One region of the Photorhabdus sp. RM323S genome, then DNA from elsewhere that is predicted to be linked to it. Evidence: predicted binding sites of a transcription regulator. Region 1 holds the regulator's gene; each other region holds the start of a gene.
What was found. The regulator LexA, encoded in region 1, represses DNA repair genes until DNA is damaged. The targets are predictions, from matches to a motif close to TNCTGTATGTACATACAGNA.

Region 1 (4,899 bases):
GATTAAGATATTGGATCAACGGGATAGGTTCACCAAAGTTTACATAACCTTGACCTAGATTACGAAGTTTACGCAAACCGCGCAGCATCTGGAAAAGGCTCTCTTTCTCTTTGGTTGCCCCCCGCAGCTCTTTGGCATAGGTGGCAACTTCCATCACATGTTCGTAACCGATATAAATTGGCACGATAGTGATTGGGCGTGATTCGCCTCTCAACATTGCTTGTAACGTCATGGTCAGGGTGCCCGTTTTGGGATCGAGCAAACGACCTGTCCGGGAACGACCGCCTTCCATAAAGTATTCAACAGAATAACCGCGTGCAAATAACTCGCCCAGATATTCACGGAATATCGTGGCGTAGAGTTTATTACCTTTAAACGTACGGCGAATGAAAAATGCACCAAGGCGGCGGAATATCGGGCCTGCCGGCCAGAAATTCAGGTTGATGCCCGCAGCGATATGGGGCGGCACCAAACCCTGATGATAAATCACATAGGAGAGCAGCAGATAATCCATATGACTACGGTGGCAGGGCGCATAAACCAGTTCGTGACCATCCTGTGCCAAACGACGGATGCGTTCAGCGTTGTGAACATTGATCCCCTGATACAGACGGTTCCAAGTCCAACCAAGCACACGATCTGACAGCCGTACTGTTTCATAAGAGAAATTCGCAGCAATCTCTTCCATCATGTTAACGGCATTCTGTTGCGCTTTCTCATGGGAGATTTTCTTGCTGCGGGCCTCATCAGTGACGGCCTTTTCTATCGCTTTTGAAGCCAGCAGCTTATTAAACAACTCTTGACGAACAGGCAGACGCGGACCCACCGCCGCCAGGCGTTGGCGTGCATAGTGCATTCGTGCCACACGAGCCAACTTATGAGCAATTGTCTTGTCTGTGCCATGCTCCGTTGCCATATAACGCAGAGACACTGTGTTTGAAAAACGCACAAAACTGTCCCGGCCCAGCCAGAGAATGGCGAAGAACTTTTGAATACCATTAAGTAGCCGCAGATGTGGGGTGCTGTGCCCTTCACGTCCGGGGGAACGACCAAACATGACAGAAACTGGCAGCAGTTGAATATCCAGGTTTGGATTATTACGATGCAGATCCAGATAAGCATGGAAAATTTTTACCGATTCCTGCTTTGGTGCGCAATAGCGGAATACGCGTGGGCCATTATCGATAAATACATAGCCCGGAAGCTCAGTATCACCGATCTCCAGTGAATTTAAAGGGTCCGGCAGATCCTGCTCAAGACATTGCTGACGTAATGTCAGTAAGTCTGCTTTGGAGTGATACGGCAAGACGTACAAAATAGGACGTGTCGTATCAAGCCGTAATTCGGTAATGGGATCTGTAGGGATAAGTTTGCTCTTTACCAGTATTTTTAGTGGTAAATTCAATAATTTATAATATATTTTACGCCAACCTGACATAAATAACTTGAAGCCTCCTGTTAGCAATATGTCGCAAGCATACCAGAAACAGGTGTTGAGATCTGTTATGTTAAGACGATAATAAAAGATAAAAGTGGCAAATAACCTCATACTTGGTGTGAATAACTTATGGCAAATCAATCCAAGGGACTGACCCGTATCATCAAAGCAACCGTATATTCGATGAAAGGTCTCAGGGCTGCGTGGCAAAATGAAGCGGCTTTCCAGCAGGAAATAATCGTATCTATATTGGCGATAATTGTTGCATTTTATCTGGATATCAGCGCAATTGAACGCATTTTACTGATTGGTTCAGTGATACTGGTGGTGATTGTGGAGATCCTGAACAGTGCTATTGAAGCTGTCGTTGATCGTATTGGCAGCGAATTCCATGAACTGTCCGGCCGGGCAAAAGATATGGGATCGGCGGCGGTCTTTCTGACGATGATGCTGTCGTTAATTGTCTGGAGTACCATTCTCTGGCGCTATTTTGTGACCTGATTTAGTTTAATAATGAGTCATTATACTATATTGGGCTGATTTTCTGCCCTAGCAGGTTCCCAATCGCTATTTACCTGTATATACTCACAGTTTGACTGTATAAACACACAGGGGGCGAAATGAAAGCACTTACCGTAAGGCAGCAGCAGGTTTATGACTTGGTGCGTGACCACATTTCGCAAACGGGTATGCCACCAACGCGTGCTGAAATTGCATCACGTCTTGGTTTCCGTTCACCTAATGCGGCTGAAGAGCATTTAAAAGCATTGGCTCGCAAAGGGGTGATAGAGATTGTTGCCGGGGCATCCAGGGGTATCCGTTTGCTGCTAGAAGAATCTGGTTTACCGTTGATTGGTCGTGTAGCCGCAGGTGAACCACTGTTGGCGCAGGAGCACATTGAAAGTCATTATCGGATTGATCCTGCACTGTTTAAGCCAAGTGCGGATTTCCTGTTGAGAGTCAGCGGTATGTCCATGAAAAATATTGGGATTATGGATGGTGATCTGTTGGCTGTGCATAAAACACAGGATGTTCGTAATGGGCAGGTTATTGTTGCCCGTATTGAAGATGAAGTAACTGTAAAACGTTTTAAACAGACGGGAAATAAAGTTGAATTGTTGGCAGAAAACCCTGAGTTTAAGCCAATCGTGGTGGATCTGCGCGAACGGAGCCTGACAATTGAAGGATTAGCCGTCGGGGTGATTCGTAACGGTGATGGGTTTTGATAGTAAAATATCGAATCGTTGTTTTTTGGTGATTGTCAAAGAGTTGCAATATTCCGGCAGAATCATGTTATTGGTTTATCAATATGATTATCTTGAACGTGATTCTGCGGTTGCCTGCCGCTATTTACAGGTTCTCTATTTCTTTTTTACCTCAATACTGTGGTCGTGCTGGCATCCATCCCGCTCAGTACAGGATTCAATCTCTGCACAAGAGGAACATAAACCATGCGCTTCAATGACTGTATGGCGTAAACTGAATCCGGCAGTTTTTGCTAACTGTTGAATAGCGGATTCAACGGCTCCACCATCCCGTTCTGTAACAGAACCACAGCGGTCGCAAATAAACATTGCTGAGGTGTGGCTTGGTTGTTCGATATGGTGGCACAGCACATAACTGTTGGTGGATTCTATTTTATGAATAAATCCCTGTTCCAGCAGAAATTCCAGTGCCCGGTATATGGTTGGTGGTTTAGCCTGTGGTTCTGCTTCCCGCAATAAATCCAGTAAATCATAAGCACTGATTGCGCCGGGTTGCTCTGAAATCAGACGCAAAACTTCAAACCGCTGCGGAGTAAAGCGAACGCCCCGTGCCAGGCAAATAGCTTCGGCTTGTTCCAGTAACTTTTTTTGGTTAATCAGTTTCATTGCGCCCCTTACAGCCAGCATGATAACAATATTAGGATGTTATCATGTTTCTACGATAGAAAATATTCTCCAGAAAAGTTCACTATGCTTGTCCCCTTATGGGGTTAATTTGATTAAATTGATACTTAGCAGCAAAAATAATGTTTTCCTGAGGTTTGTTATAATACAGATAAGAATTATCATATATGGTAGATAATTTTCGGAAAGGAATCATTTGTGATGAAAGAACTTTTACAAAATCAGCCTCATTATAGGCAGTTTCCTGCTAAAGGCTATCAGGTAATAAAGAATATTATCTGTGAAAAAAGAAAGTTACCTTTTCTGAGTTCATTATACGCATTGATTAATATTTTATTTGTAATTGCAGTCTGTATGGGAATTATATTATCTTTAGCAATTGTATTATTTATAATAGATAATGTATCCGTCCCTGCCACAGATTATTTACTTCTGGCACAAGTAGTCAGTATAGCATTATTTTCAGTAATGTTACTTTCAGTTATTATTTATCGTATTGTTAAACGTCCTGAATGGGAACAACGGCGTTATTATCAACAAGCAGGTTTATCTTTTTTACCGGAAGAAAAGCGCCAGGTATTGCGGTTAAATATTGTGAGTGACTATTGGCTGGGTTTTTGGAGTGAAACTCTGGAGCATTATCCTTTGCAGTCACGGGTTGCTCATGATAACTATCGTTACTGGCTGCTCCCATTATCACCTACTCAGGAACATCAATCCCAACTATACAGTGACTGGGGAATTATTGATGAAGAAGGTTATATGAAAATGCTAACCGGTTTGTGGGGTGGGGTACATTCAAAACATTTTGCTGTTGATGCTGCGCTTAGTGATGGCAAAATGTTTAAAGTTCTTGCCAAATTAGTTGAAGTAACACCTGACTCTATTCGTAAATGTTCTCAAACTACTAATGGGCGCCCACCTGCATTGGTTTGGGGATTTGATTTGTGGCTTGCAATTGTTTTAAGCCGTAATTGTTTTTGCGCTGGTTATATCAGTGAAGAAGTAGCATGGAAAAATATGCTGAAAACCGCTGATTATATTTATGAAATCTTTGGCCGCTTTGATGAATTCTATACAAACTTCCGGTTGGGTAATGCCTACTGGAGTAATGATTTTGACAAGAGTAAAGAGCGGCTGGATCAGTTTAATTATTATAAACTATATTGTGACTGGCCAATTGCCAGCCTGCCGTGGCCTGAGCCAAAAGGCATTATTATGGAACGGCAAATGATGACAGGTTTTTCTGCATTAGTAGAAGATGTTTTACGCAGTAGAATGGAAGAACAACAAAGGTATGAAATTGATCTCACGGAGCTGTCAGCGTCTCGTATACTTCATTAATATTTATATTAAACATTTCCCCTTGAAGAATATTTCAGGGGGAAAGTGAGAATTCTATTTTACCGGTTAAATTATAAAAATCACCGTGGTTAACAGAATTTACCCCGTTTCCTTAAATCACCTATTTTAAATGAAACGGGGCTGATATTTACGTTATCAGTTAATGAGTTAAATTAAACTGATAAACTTTCTCTCAATGTCTTTAATAGCTGCGCATCCCGCCAGCTT
Region 2 (4,899 bases), on a different contig from region 1:
AAATCGGTAATGAATAGGATTAAAAGGTACAACACCAGTATTGGAATAAGATAATGGACTATCAGGCTGTATTGAAACTCATTATGGCCGTTTCTTGGATGAAGAAACAGCCGCTAATGATATTTAATGAACTTTGTCAGCCTGCCCGTACAGAGAAGGCTGACCATTAGGTCGGGTTTTAAAGCGACGATGTAGCCACATATATTGATCAGGAGCCTGTAAGATCTCCTGTTCCACGATTTTGTTCATAAAAGCTGCTGCTTTCACTTCATCATCTTTAGGGAATCCATCTACCGCAGGTTGAATAATTAATTCATAACCTTTTCCGTCAGGCAGACGGCGGGGGGTAAATGGGATCATTGCCGGATCAGCGAGACGCGCAAGGATAGAGGTGCCTGTGGTTGTTGCAGCATGTTCTACCGCAAATAGTGGCGCGAATACGCTATTTCGTGGGCCGTAATCATGATCGGGCGCGTACCAGACGATTTCACCATTTTTCAGGCAGCGGATCATGCCTTTGACATCTTTCCTATCCAGCATATATTTGTTGGAGCGCAGTCGTCCCCATATTTGTAACCAATCCACGACCGGATTATCATTTGGGCGGTAAACACCAATTCCCGGATTGAGTAAACCGATAATTCTGGCACCCAGTTCCAGCGTCAGGAAATGAATACCGATAACGACAATTCCTTGTCCACTAGCCTGGATTTTCTGGATGTTTTCCCGCCCGGTAACTTTAAACCAGCGTTCTACCCGCCAGTCCGGCCAAAACCAGGCTATACCTGTTTCAAATACCCCCATTCCGACGGATTCGAAGTTTTTTATTAGCAGCTCACTGCGTTTCTCTTGCGACATATCCGGAAAACATAGCTCAAGATTTCTTTCGGCAATTCTGGTGCGTTTTTTCAAAAAGCGCATGGAGAATCTGCCCAGACGGGTGCCTATCCAATAAATAATGGGGTAGGGGAGCAGGACCAGCAAGTAAAGCAGGCTGATACCAAACCAGGTAAGCCAATAACGGGGATGAAGCAATGAGCGTTGAAAAGAAGGTGCGTGTATCATGGATTCTCAGGTTATTTATGGTTCCAAATAAGATGGACAAAACAATTCGCCTATTGTGACACTTTTTGACGGGATATCGAAGTTTTCAGACATGAAATGTTTAGGATATCGATTGTGAGTCATGTTCTGGCCGGTTCTACTAAACTGCCTGCTGTTTTCTTTCGCTAGTAGAGTGGCGTGTTCGTCTGTCATCCAGTTTTGCTATCCGTAAAGAATGATGTCTTATAAGTTGTTGATAAATAGTTATTAAAATAGTTTTCTAGAGGCTATTTACAATGTGGGTGGATAATATTACTGTTTGTATAAACAGTAATGTTCGTGGAGGGAAAAACTATGCATGTAGAAGTGACTATCGATAAATCTAAGAAGCTGCCAAAAGGTGCTGTCCCCGCTCTTGCTGTAGAACTGGATAACCGTCTTAAACGCCGTTGGCCTGATATTAAAACCAATGTGAAGTTAGCGGGTAATGATGGGCTATCTGTCTGTGGTGGTACTCCCGATGACAGGAAAGTTGTTGAAGAAATTCTGCAAGAAACATGGGAAAGTGCTGATGATTGGTTCCAGCCCTGAATGAGGGTTAAGCTAAATTACAGCCAGTTAAACCTGTCGGTTGCCAGCAACCTGAGGTGTTTATCCTATAATCTGTGATGTGAAGGATTTCATGATCAATCGATGGGAGGGGAAGACCTCCCATTTTATTATTGATTTCCTGTTACCGCGTTACAAATTACTACTCGTTGAAAATCATTTTCGTTATCATACCTGCTTGATGGCGGAGGTCATCACTTATTACATTTAATCTTATGACTTGAAATTCAGGAAAGTACACCATGCCAGTGTTACATAACCGCATTTCTAATAAAGAGTTGAAAGCACGTATGCTGGCGGAGAGCCAGCCTCGTACTACCATCTCTTTTTATAAATATTTTAATATATTAGATCCTCAGGCTTTCCGCGATAGCCTGTATCAACAGTTTACTGAGTTTTCAGTATTTGGCCGGGTTTATATTGCCAAAGAAGGGATCAATGCACAGATAAGTGTACCAACTCATCAGCTGGAAGCATTTAAAGCGTTATTGTATTGCGTCGATCCTGCATTGGATAATTTGAGGTTGAATATCGCCCTTGATGATGATGGAAAATCTTTCTGGGTTTTGCGTATGAAAGTGCGTGACCGCGTAGTGGCTGACGGTATTAAAGATGAAACTTTTGATTCATCAAAAACCGGTGAATATCTTAAAGCAGAGCAGGTCAACCAGATGTTGGATGATCCTGAGACGCTATTTGTCGATATGCGTAATCACTATGAATATGAAGTCGGGCATTTTGAAAATGCAATTGAAATTCCTTCTGATACCTTCCGTGAACAATTGCCAATGGCAGTGGAAATGTTGCAGGATAATAAGGATAAAAACATTGTGATGTATTGCACCGGTGGTATTCGGTGTGAAAAGGCCAGTGCTTATATGTTGCACAATGGTTTTAGAAACGTATATCACGTAGAAGGCGGTGTTATCGAATATGCCCGTAAAGCCAGGGAGCAGGGATTACCAGTGCGTTTTATGGGTAAAAACTTTGTATTTGATGAGCGGATGGGAGAACGTATTTCAGATGATGTCATTGCTCATTGCCATCAATGTGGAGCGTCTTGTGATAGCCATATTAATTGTAAGAATGATGGTTGTCACCTGTTGTTTATTCAGTGCCCGGAATGTGCTGCTAAATTTGAAGGTTGTTGTAGCGAAGCATGTGGGGAAGAAGTCAGGCTACCCGAAATGGAACAGCGTGTTCGTCGGGCTGGTCGAGAAAATGGAGCAAAAATATTTAATAAATCCCGGCATCGTCTACAGGAAGGATTGAATATTACCTCATTACAGTTGACTAAATAGTATTGTTAATAGCTGGCACAGAGAGATTGTTGTGCCAGTTTATTTTAAGATAATAGCTTTTTCAGTAGAGATATTTAAATATATTGTAAATAAAACAGAGTTCAATTCTATTATGCACTTTTATTTTTTCAGCAATATGCCTTTTATGAGAGTATACTGTGCTATTACTGATGTTTAGTTTTTGGGATATCCGGTAATTCGGAGCTTCTTTCATCCAGTAATCGATGACTTTATGCTCTTGAGGACTAAAAATAGAACAACATTCATCAATTGTCGCCCGATGTTTCTGAATTTCTTGTAATGTTATTTGACTCAATTTATTAAGTAAATAGGGAAGGTTTTTCTTTGCCAGAATAAAAGTATTGTTTTTCAGTGCAATATGATTTTCACAGTAAGGATAGTCGCTATTAAGGTATATATAGATACGTGTGTTACCTACAAGAGTAATAAATTTCTGTAAATGAGAACAATAACTGGAATGGTGACAATAATGAGTTAAATTAACTAAAATAATATCAGGAGAAAAACGTGCTACAATATCTATAGCTTCGTTAATTGAAGGTGAATTAACAATTTCAATATTTTCAACATTGTCGTTTTTCTTTAAAAACTCACTGATACCTGAACGGGTGTAATAGCACTCTTCAACGACTAAGATTTTCATTATTGTACGCCCCTGTTCCTGTTTGGCCGAACTCACAATAAACGCCTTATCTATCGATAGTCAACTCGGCAATTGCGATAGTTAAGTCAGCTTAATCCGAAATTATTATCTAATGATATGGTATTATAGACAAAATCGTTGGGGTGAATCAATGTGCCTCCAGGCCGGACACCCAGTTACTCGGGTGTCCGGGCTTGAGATTATTAATGCTTAGTATGGTTCAGATCGCTGTATTCTGAGGATTCGATCTTTTCAATTCCTGCCTGGAGGATGTATATCAACTGCTTTGCAATGTCAGTTGTCAACCATAAGGTTCTATCTACCATGACATGTTCTGGTGTTTGATCTTGGGAGGACAAATAGTGAAGGCGTAGCATCACGGCATCATACGTATCAACGGTACTGACATCCCAACCTACAACAGGATGCGTTTGAATAACTTCATCTTTACTGCCCATAAAACCTCCTAATCAGATCACTGCATTATTTATTAATATCATTGACTAAGAGCAAACTACCTCATTCTTGAATGAGTCATTATCAGTATATGCTTTTTAATGAAAGTAAGAAGGTTTTTTGTTAGGAATTATTGGCCCATTCGCTGGTGGGTTGATAGGCCATGTAAGTTAATGGGGACGATGACTATCCCCATGTGTATGTCAGTCTGCTACTTTTACTTCCCAGCGAGCATCTTCGCCAGCCAAAAATGGAATAAGTTTTTCATTGTTGCAATCAATGTGCTCAATGACCATGGAAGATTTGCGAGTCAATTCGACAAAGCCTTCGTTGACGGGCAGTCCATAAAATTTAGGGCCATTAAGTGAACAGAAAGCTTCAAAATGGTGTAATGCATTCATCTCTTCAAACACTGTTGCGTAAGCAGGTAATGCAGATGGCGCGTTAAATACGCCGGCACAGCCACAGGGTGACTCTTTTTTGTGCAGCGAGTGAGGTGCAGAGTCTGTACCTAAGAAAAAGCGATCACAGCCACTGGCGATGACGGCTCGCAAAGCATCCTGGTGAATATTGCGTTTCAGAATAGGCAGACAGTACAGGTGTGGGCGTATTCCACCAACCAGCATGTGGTTACGGTTGAACATTAAGTGTTGTGGAGTTAATGTTGCTCCCAGATTATTACCGCCTTCCAGTACATATTGGGCAGCTTCTTTGGTTGTTATGTGTTCAAACACAATTTTCAGTGCCGGGAACTGATTACGCAATGGTTCCATTACCTGTTCAATAAAACGGGCTTCTCGATCAAAAATATCGATATGGGAAGCA
Region 3 (4,899 bases), on a different contig from region 1:
AGTGGAAAGGAATGTACGCCGTTTTTGTTGGCTCGAGTGGTTGAGTTGACCGGAGGCGATAGTCTATCTGCCAATATTCAGTTGATACTCAATAACGCTGAACTGGCGGCGAAAATTGCTTGTTGTTATTGGGCAAATCGTACATGAAGTCAGTTTCGGAAATTTACTGGCAGAAAACAGCGGGGCTCAACTGAGCCCCTATTTGCGAATTAGGCTTTTTTCTTCAATATCGGTTTCAGGAAACGAGCAGTATGTGATTTCTCACATTCAGCGATTTCTTCTGGCGTACCAGAAATCAAAATTTCACCGCCACCGCTTCCTCCTTCAGGACCAAGATCCACGATCCAGTCAGCGGTTTTAATCACATCAAGATTATGCTCAATAACCACAATGGTATTTCCTTGATCGCGTAACTGATGCAAAACCGCCAATAATTGCTGAATATCAGCAAAATGCAGACCGGTTGTTGGTTCATCAAGAATATATAACGTCTGTCCAGTTCCACGTTTAGATAGCTCACGCGCCAATTTTACCCGTTGTGCTTCACCACCTGACAACGTCGTTGCTGATTGCCCCAGACGGATATAAGAAAGACCGACATCTATCAGTGTTTGCAGTTTGCGGGCCAGAGCAGGAACAGCATCAAAGAATTCACGGGCTTCTTCGATCGTCATATTCAGGACTTCATTGATATTCTTGCCTTTATATTTTACTTCCAGTGTTTCGCGGTTATAACGCTTACCTTTACACTGATCGCAAGGGACATAAATATCAGGCAAAAAGTGCATTTCTACCTTAATAACGCCATCACCCTGACAAGCTTCACAGCGTCCACCTTTAACGTTAAAACTGAATCGTCCGGGTGTATACCCACGGGTGCGGGATTCAGGTACGCCTGCAAACAACTCACGGACTGGCGTGAATACACCGGTGTAAGTTGCAGGGTTAGAGCGGGGAGTTCGGCCGATCGGACTCTGGTCAATATCAATCACTTTATCGAAATGCTCCAATCCTTGAATATCAATATAAGGAGCAGGATTAATATTGGTTGCGCCATTCAATTGGCGTTGTGCAATGGGGAACAGCGTATCATTTATTAGTGTCGATTTACCGGAGCCAGAGACCCCAGTAATACAAGTGAATAATCCGACCGGCAGGTTGAACGTCACATTTTTCAGGTTATTACCTTTCGCGCCAATCAGCTTCAGTACCTTTTTGGGATCCGCCGCAATACGCTGCTCTGGGATTGAAATTTCCCGTTCACCACTCAGGAATTTACCTGTCAGTGAATCTTTGCTAATCATGATATCTTTAACTGTACCTTCCGCGACGATTTCGCCACCATGTACACCCGCTCCAGGGCCGATATCAATAATATGGTCGGCAGCACGGATTGCATCCTCATCATGCTCAACCACAATCACGGTATTCCCCAGATTACGCAAGTGAATCAGCGTTTCCAGCAGGCGTTCATTATCCCGCTGATGTAAGCCAATAGACGGTTCATCAAGTACATACATTACTCCCACCAAACCTGCACCAATCTGGCTGGCAAGACGGATACGTTGAGCTTCGCCACCAGAGAGTGTTTCGGCAGAACGGGAGAGCGTTAAATAATTCAGACCAACATTAACCAGAAATTTCAGGCGGTCACGGATCTCTTTCAGTACTTTTTCGGCAATTTGTGCACGCTGACCACTGAGCTTGATATTTTGGAAGAAGTCCATTGCATGGCCGATACTGAAATCCGAGATTTCCGGTAAAGTTGTATTCTCAATAAATACATAACGGGCTTCTTTGCGTAAACGGGTTCCGTGACAGGAAATACATGAGCGGTTGCTGATATATTTCGCCAATTCCTCACGAACGGCTGTAGATTCTGTCTCTTTATAACGGCGTTCCATATTATGCAGTACACCCTCAAATGGGTGGTTGCGTACTGTGGTATCGCCACGGTCATTGGTATATTTAAATTCAATGGATTGTTTACCGGAACCGTATAACACCACGTTCTGAATACTGGCGCTCAGGGAATTGAAAGGTGCTTCAATATCAAATTTATAATGGTTTGCCAATGAACACAGCATCTGGAAATAGTAGAAATTACGGCGATCCCAGCCCCGAATTGCCCCCCCTGCCAGAGAGATATCACCATTCTGGATGACTCTGTCAGGATCAAAAAATTGCTGAATGCCTAAACCATCGCAAGTTGGGCAGGCACCAGCTGGGTTGTTAAAAGAAAACAGGCGAGGTTCCAGCTCACTCATGCTATAGCCACATGCAGGACATGCAAAGTTAGCGGAGAAAATCAGTTCTTCAACTTTATTGTCATCCATATCGGCGACAATGGCTGTGCCACCTGAAAGCTCCAGCGCTGTTTCAAAAGATTCAGCCAAGCGTTGAGCCAGATCGGGGCGAACTTTAAAGCGATCAATGACCACCTCAATGGTATGTTTCTTCTGTAATTCCAGTTTTGGGGGATCGGACAGATCACAGACTTCACCATCAATACGTGCGCGGATATACCCTTGTGTTGCCAGATTATCCAGCAGCTTAGAGTGTTCCCCTTTGCGTTCTTTGACGATTGGTGCCAGCAACATCAGGCGATGACCTTCTGGCAGTGCCAGAACATTATCTACCATCTGGCTGACAGTCTGTGCTGCGAGTGGAACATCGTGATCAGGACAACGAGGTTCACCTACACGGGCAAACAGCAAACGCAGATAATCATGAATTTCGGTAATTGTTCCCACGGTTGAACGTGGGTTATGGGAAGTAGATTTTTGTTCAATGGAAATCGCCGGGGATAGCCCTTCGATATGATCAACATCGGGTTTCTCCATCAGTGACAGAAACTGGCGCGCATAAGCTGAAAGCGATTCAACATAACGACGCTGCCCTTCTGCATAAAGCGTATCAAATGCCAGAGAAGACTTACCTGAGCCGGACAAACCCGTGATAACTATCAGTTTGTCTCGGGGAATTATCAGATTGATATTTTTGAGATTATGGGTGCGTGCGCCCCGAACTTCGATGTTATCCATGAACCATTTCCCAGATTATTCGTACGTGCATAACTAATAATAAGTGCGTTATTATTACACAGAGTTGACTGATTAGATATACAGTAGTTAAGTGAAATAATGCAATAAGTACATATAAAGTACGGTAAGCTTCGCAAAGTCCGTTCTAATGTGGCTCTGTTTCATTTTTAGCATCGCATGTTAAACTGCATTGCTTATAATTGTAGAAATTCATTTCATCAGGAGTATTCCCAATGGCCAGCAGAGGCATAAACAAAGTTATTTTAATCGGCAACCTGGGGCAGGACCCAGAAGTCCGCTATATGCCAAACGGTGGCGCAGTTACTAATATTACTCTGGCGACTTCTGAAAGCTGGCGCGATAAACAGACCGGTGAGATGAAAGAGAAGACTGAATGGCATCGGGTTGTTTTATTCGGCAAACTGGCGGAAGTCGCGGGTGAATACCTGCGTAAAGGTTCACAGGTTTATATCGAAGGCGCACTGCAAACCCGTAAATGGCAGGATCAGAACGGCCAGGATCGTTACACCACTGAAGTGGTAGTAAACATAGGCGGTACCATGCAAATGCTGGGTGGGCGTGCGAGCGGCTCCCAAGATAACCAATCGCAAGGCGGTAGCTGGGGACAACCACAGCAGCCACAATCACAACAATCACAACAATCTCAGCAGTTCAGCGGCGGTAGTGCTCCTTCCCGTCCGGCTCAGTCCTTTGCTCCACAAAACAATGAGCCACCGATGGATTTTGATGATGACATTCCGTTTTAGGTGCGCCTTTTTGCTTTGTAAATCAAGTGGTTAACTAATGATTTTGAGTTAATCATAGGCTGTTGGAGCGCCTATTGCAAGCCTGACTTATCCTTACCCAGTAATGGGTTTGAACCTTGAAAGAGGGAGGGGAGTGTAGCATGTCAGGAAAAGGCTGGTTGCGGGGAAATAACCTACTTTGCGCCAGCCATTGCAAGTCCCATAGGGTTAAGCCTGATTGGTTGAATCATAGTTCATAGTGGGTTTCGGGATATCTATGACTCACGGTTATTCAGGAGTCATACCAATATTTATAGTAATTATGACTAGAAGGTTACTATATCCAACAATATTGGCACCTGCTCGGTGAGAGTGGTAATTGAACGTAAGTGGAACCTAAGTGGGACGCACCTTGACTACAAAGAAATACGGGATTACCTAAGTTGGTTAAGTAATTAACCAATATGGTAACGGAGACTCCGTAGTACCCAACGTAGCTCTGTAATGGAGTTGCAATTGGCTAACCAATCTGAAAAATATATATAAGTCGATAAGCAATTATCGGTGAAGCTATATTCGTAAGGGGGAAGGGAGTCAGTTGGATCTATACTAATAGAAGCGAGGTTCGATAGTCAGTGCTATCACAAAGAACACTCAATGCTCTAAGTGGTATAAACAAAGCCAGTACACAAGGTTATAAGATCAAGAAGCTGCACAAAATAATGTGTAGCAATAAAGATCTTTGGGTGCAGGCCTATGCCAATATTTATTCTAATCAGGGAGCCATGACGAGAGGAATAAATAATAATACGATGGATGAAATGAGCGTGGACAGGATTATTAATCTCATTCAGCTTATAAACTCAGATTCGTATAAACCCAAACCTTGCAGGCGCACGCACATACCTAAAGATGCGCGAAAGCCGAATGGAAAGAAACGTCCGTTAGGTATTCCAACAGGAGACGATAAATTAATACAGGAAGTAATGAGGATGTTACTGGAAGAAATCTATGAACCGGTTTTTAGCGACTGGAGCTATGGATTCAGGCCTAAGCGTTCCTGTCATTTTGCATTAAAAGAAATCAGAAACGGTTGGAAAGGAACAAAA

Region 2: a site for LexA is predicted at 1,358-1,377, ahead of ACGF7G_RS09590 (DinI-like family protein). Genes of this name have one in related genera too.
Region 3: a site for LexA is predicted at 3,111-3,130, ahead of uvrA (excinuclease ABC subunit UvrA). Genes of this name have one in related genera too.

Annotation. Positions count from the first base shown of each region.
Region 1 is NZ_JBHFKZ010000053.1:22,450-27,348, forward strand. It holds gene plsB (glycerol-3-phosphate 1-O-acyltransferase PlsB) at 1-1,438, opposite strand, end outside; gene ACGF7G_RS18110 (diacylglycerol kinase) at 1,568-1,939, shown strand; gene lexA (transcriptional repressor LexA) at 2,059-2,664, shown strand; gene zur (zinc uptake transcriptional repressor Zur) at 2,800-3,309, opposite strand; gene ACGF7G_RS18125 (DUF1266 domain-containing protein) at 3,529-4,671, shown strand; gene ACGF7G_RS18130 (lactate oxidase) at 4,840-4,899, opposite strand, start outside.
Region 2 is NZ_JBHFKZ010000016.1:60,662-65,560, reverse strand. It holds gene ACGF7G_RS09595 (Kdo(2)-lipid IV(A) acyltransferase) at 124-1,065, opposite strand; gene ACGF7G_RS09590 (DinI-like family protein) at 1,399-1,635, shown strand; gene ACGF7G_RS09585 (rhodanese-related sulfurtransferase) at 1,896-2,954, shown strand; gene ACGF7G_RS09580 (LuxR C-terminal-related transcriptional regulator) at 3,016-3,618, opposite strand; gene bssS (biofilm formation regulator BssS) at 3,822-4,076, opposite strand; gene pyrC (dihydroorotase) at 4,278-4,899, opposite strand, start outside.
Region 3 is NZ_JBHFKZ010000041.1:499-5,397, reverse strand. It holds gene ACGF7G_RS15760 (pseudouridine-5'-phosphate glycosidase) at 1-147, shown strand, start outside; gene uvrA (excinuclease ABC subunit UvrA) at 210-3,044, opposite strand; gene ACGF7G_RS15750 (single-stranded DNA-binding protein) at 3,278-3,811, shown strand; partial or broken gene ACGF7G_RS15745 (reverse transcriptase domain-containing protein) at 4,426-4,899, shown strand, end outside.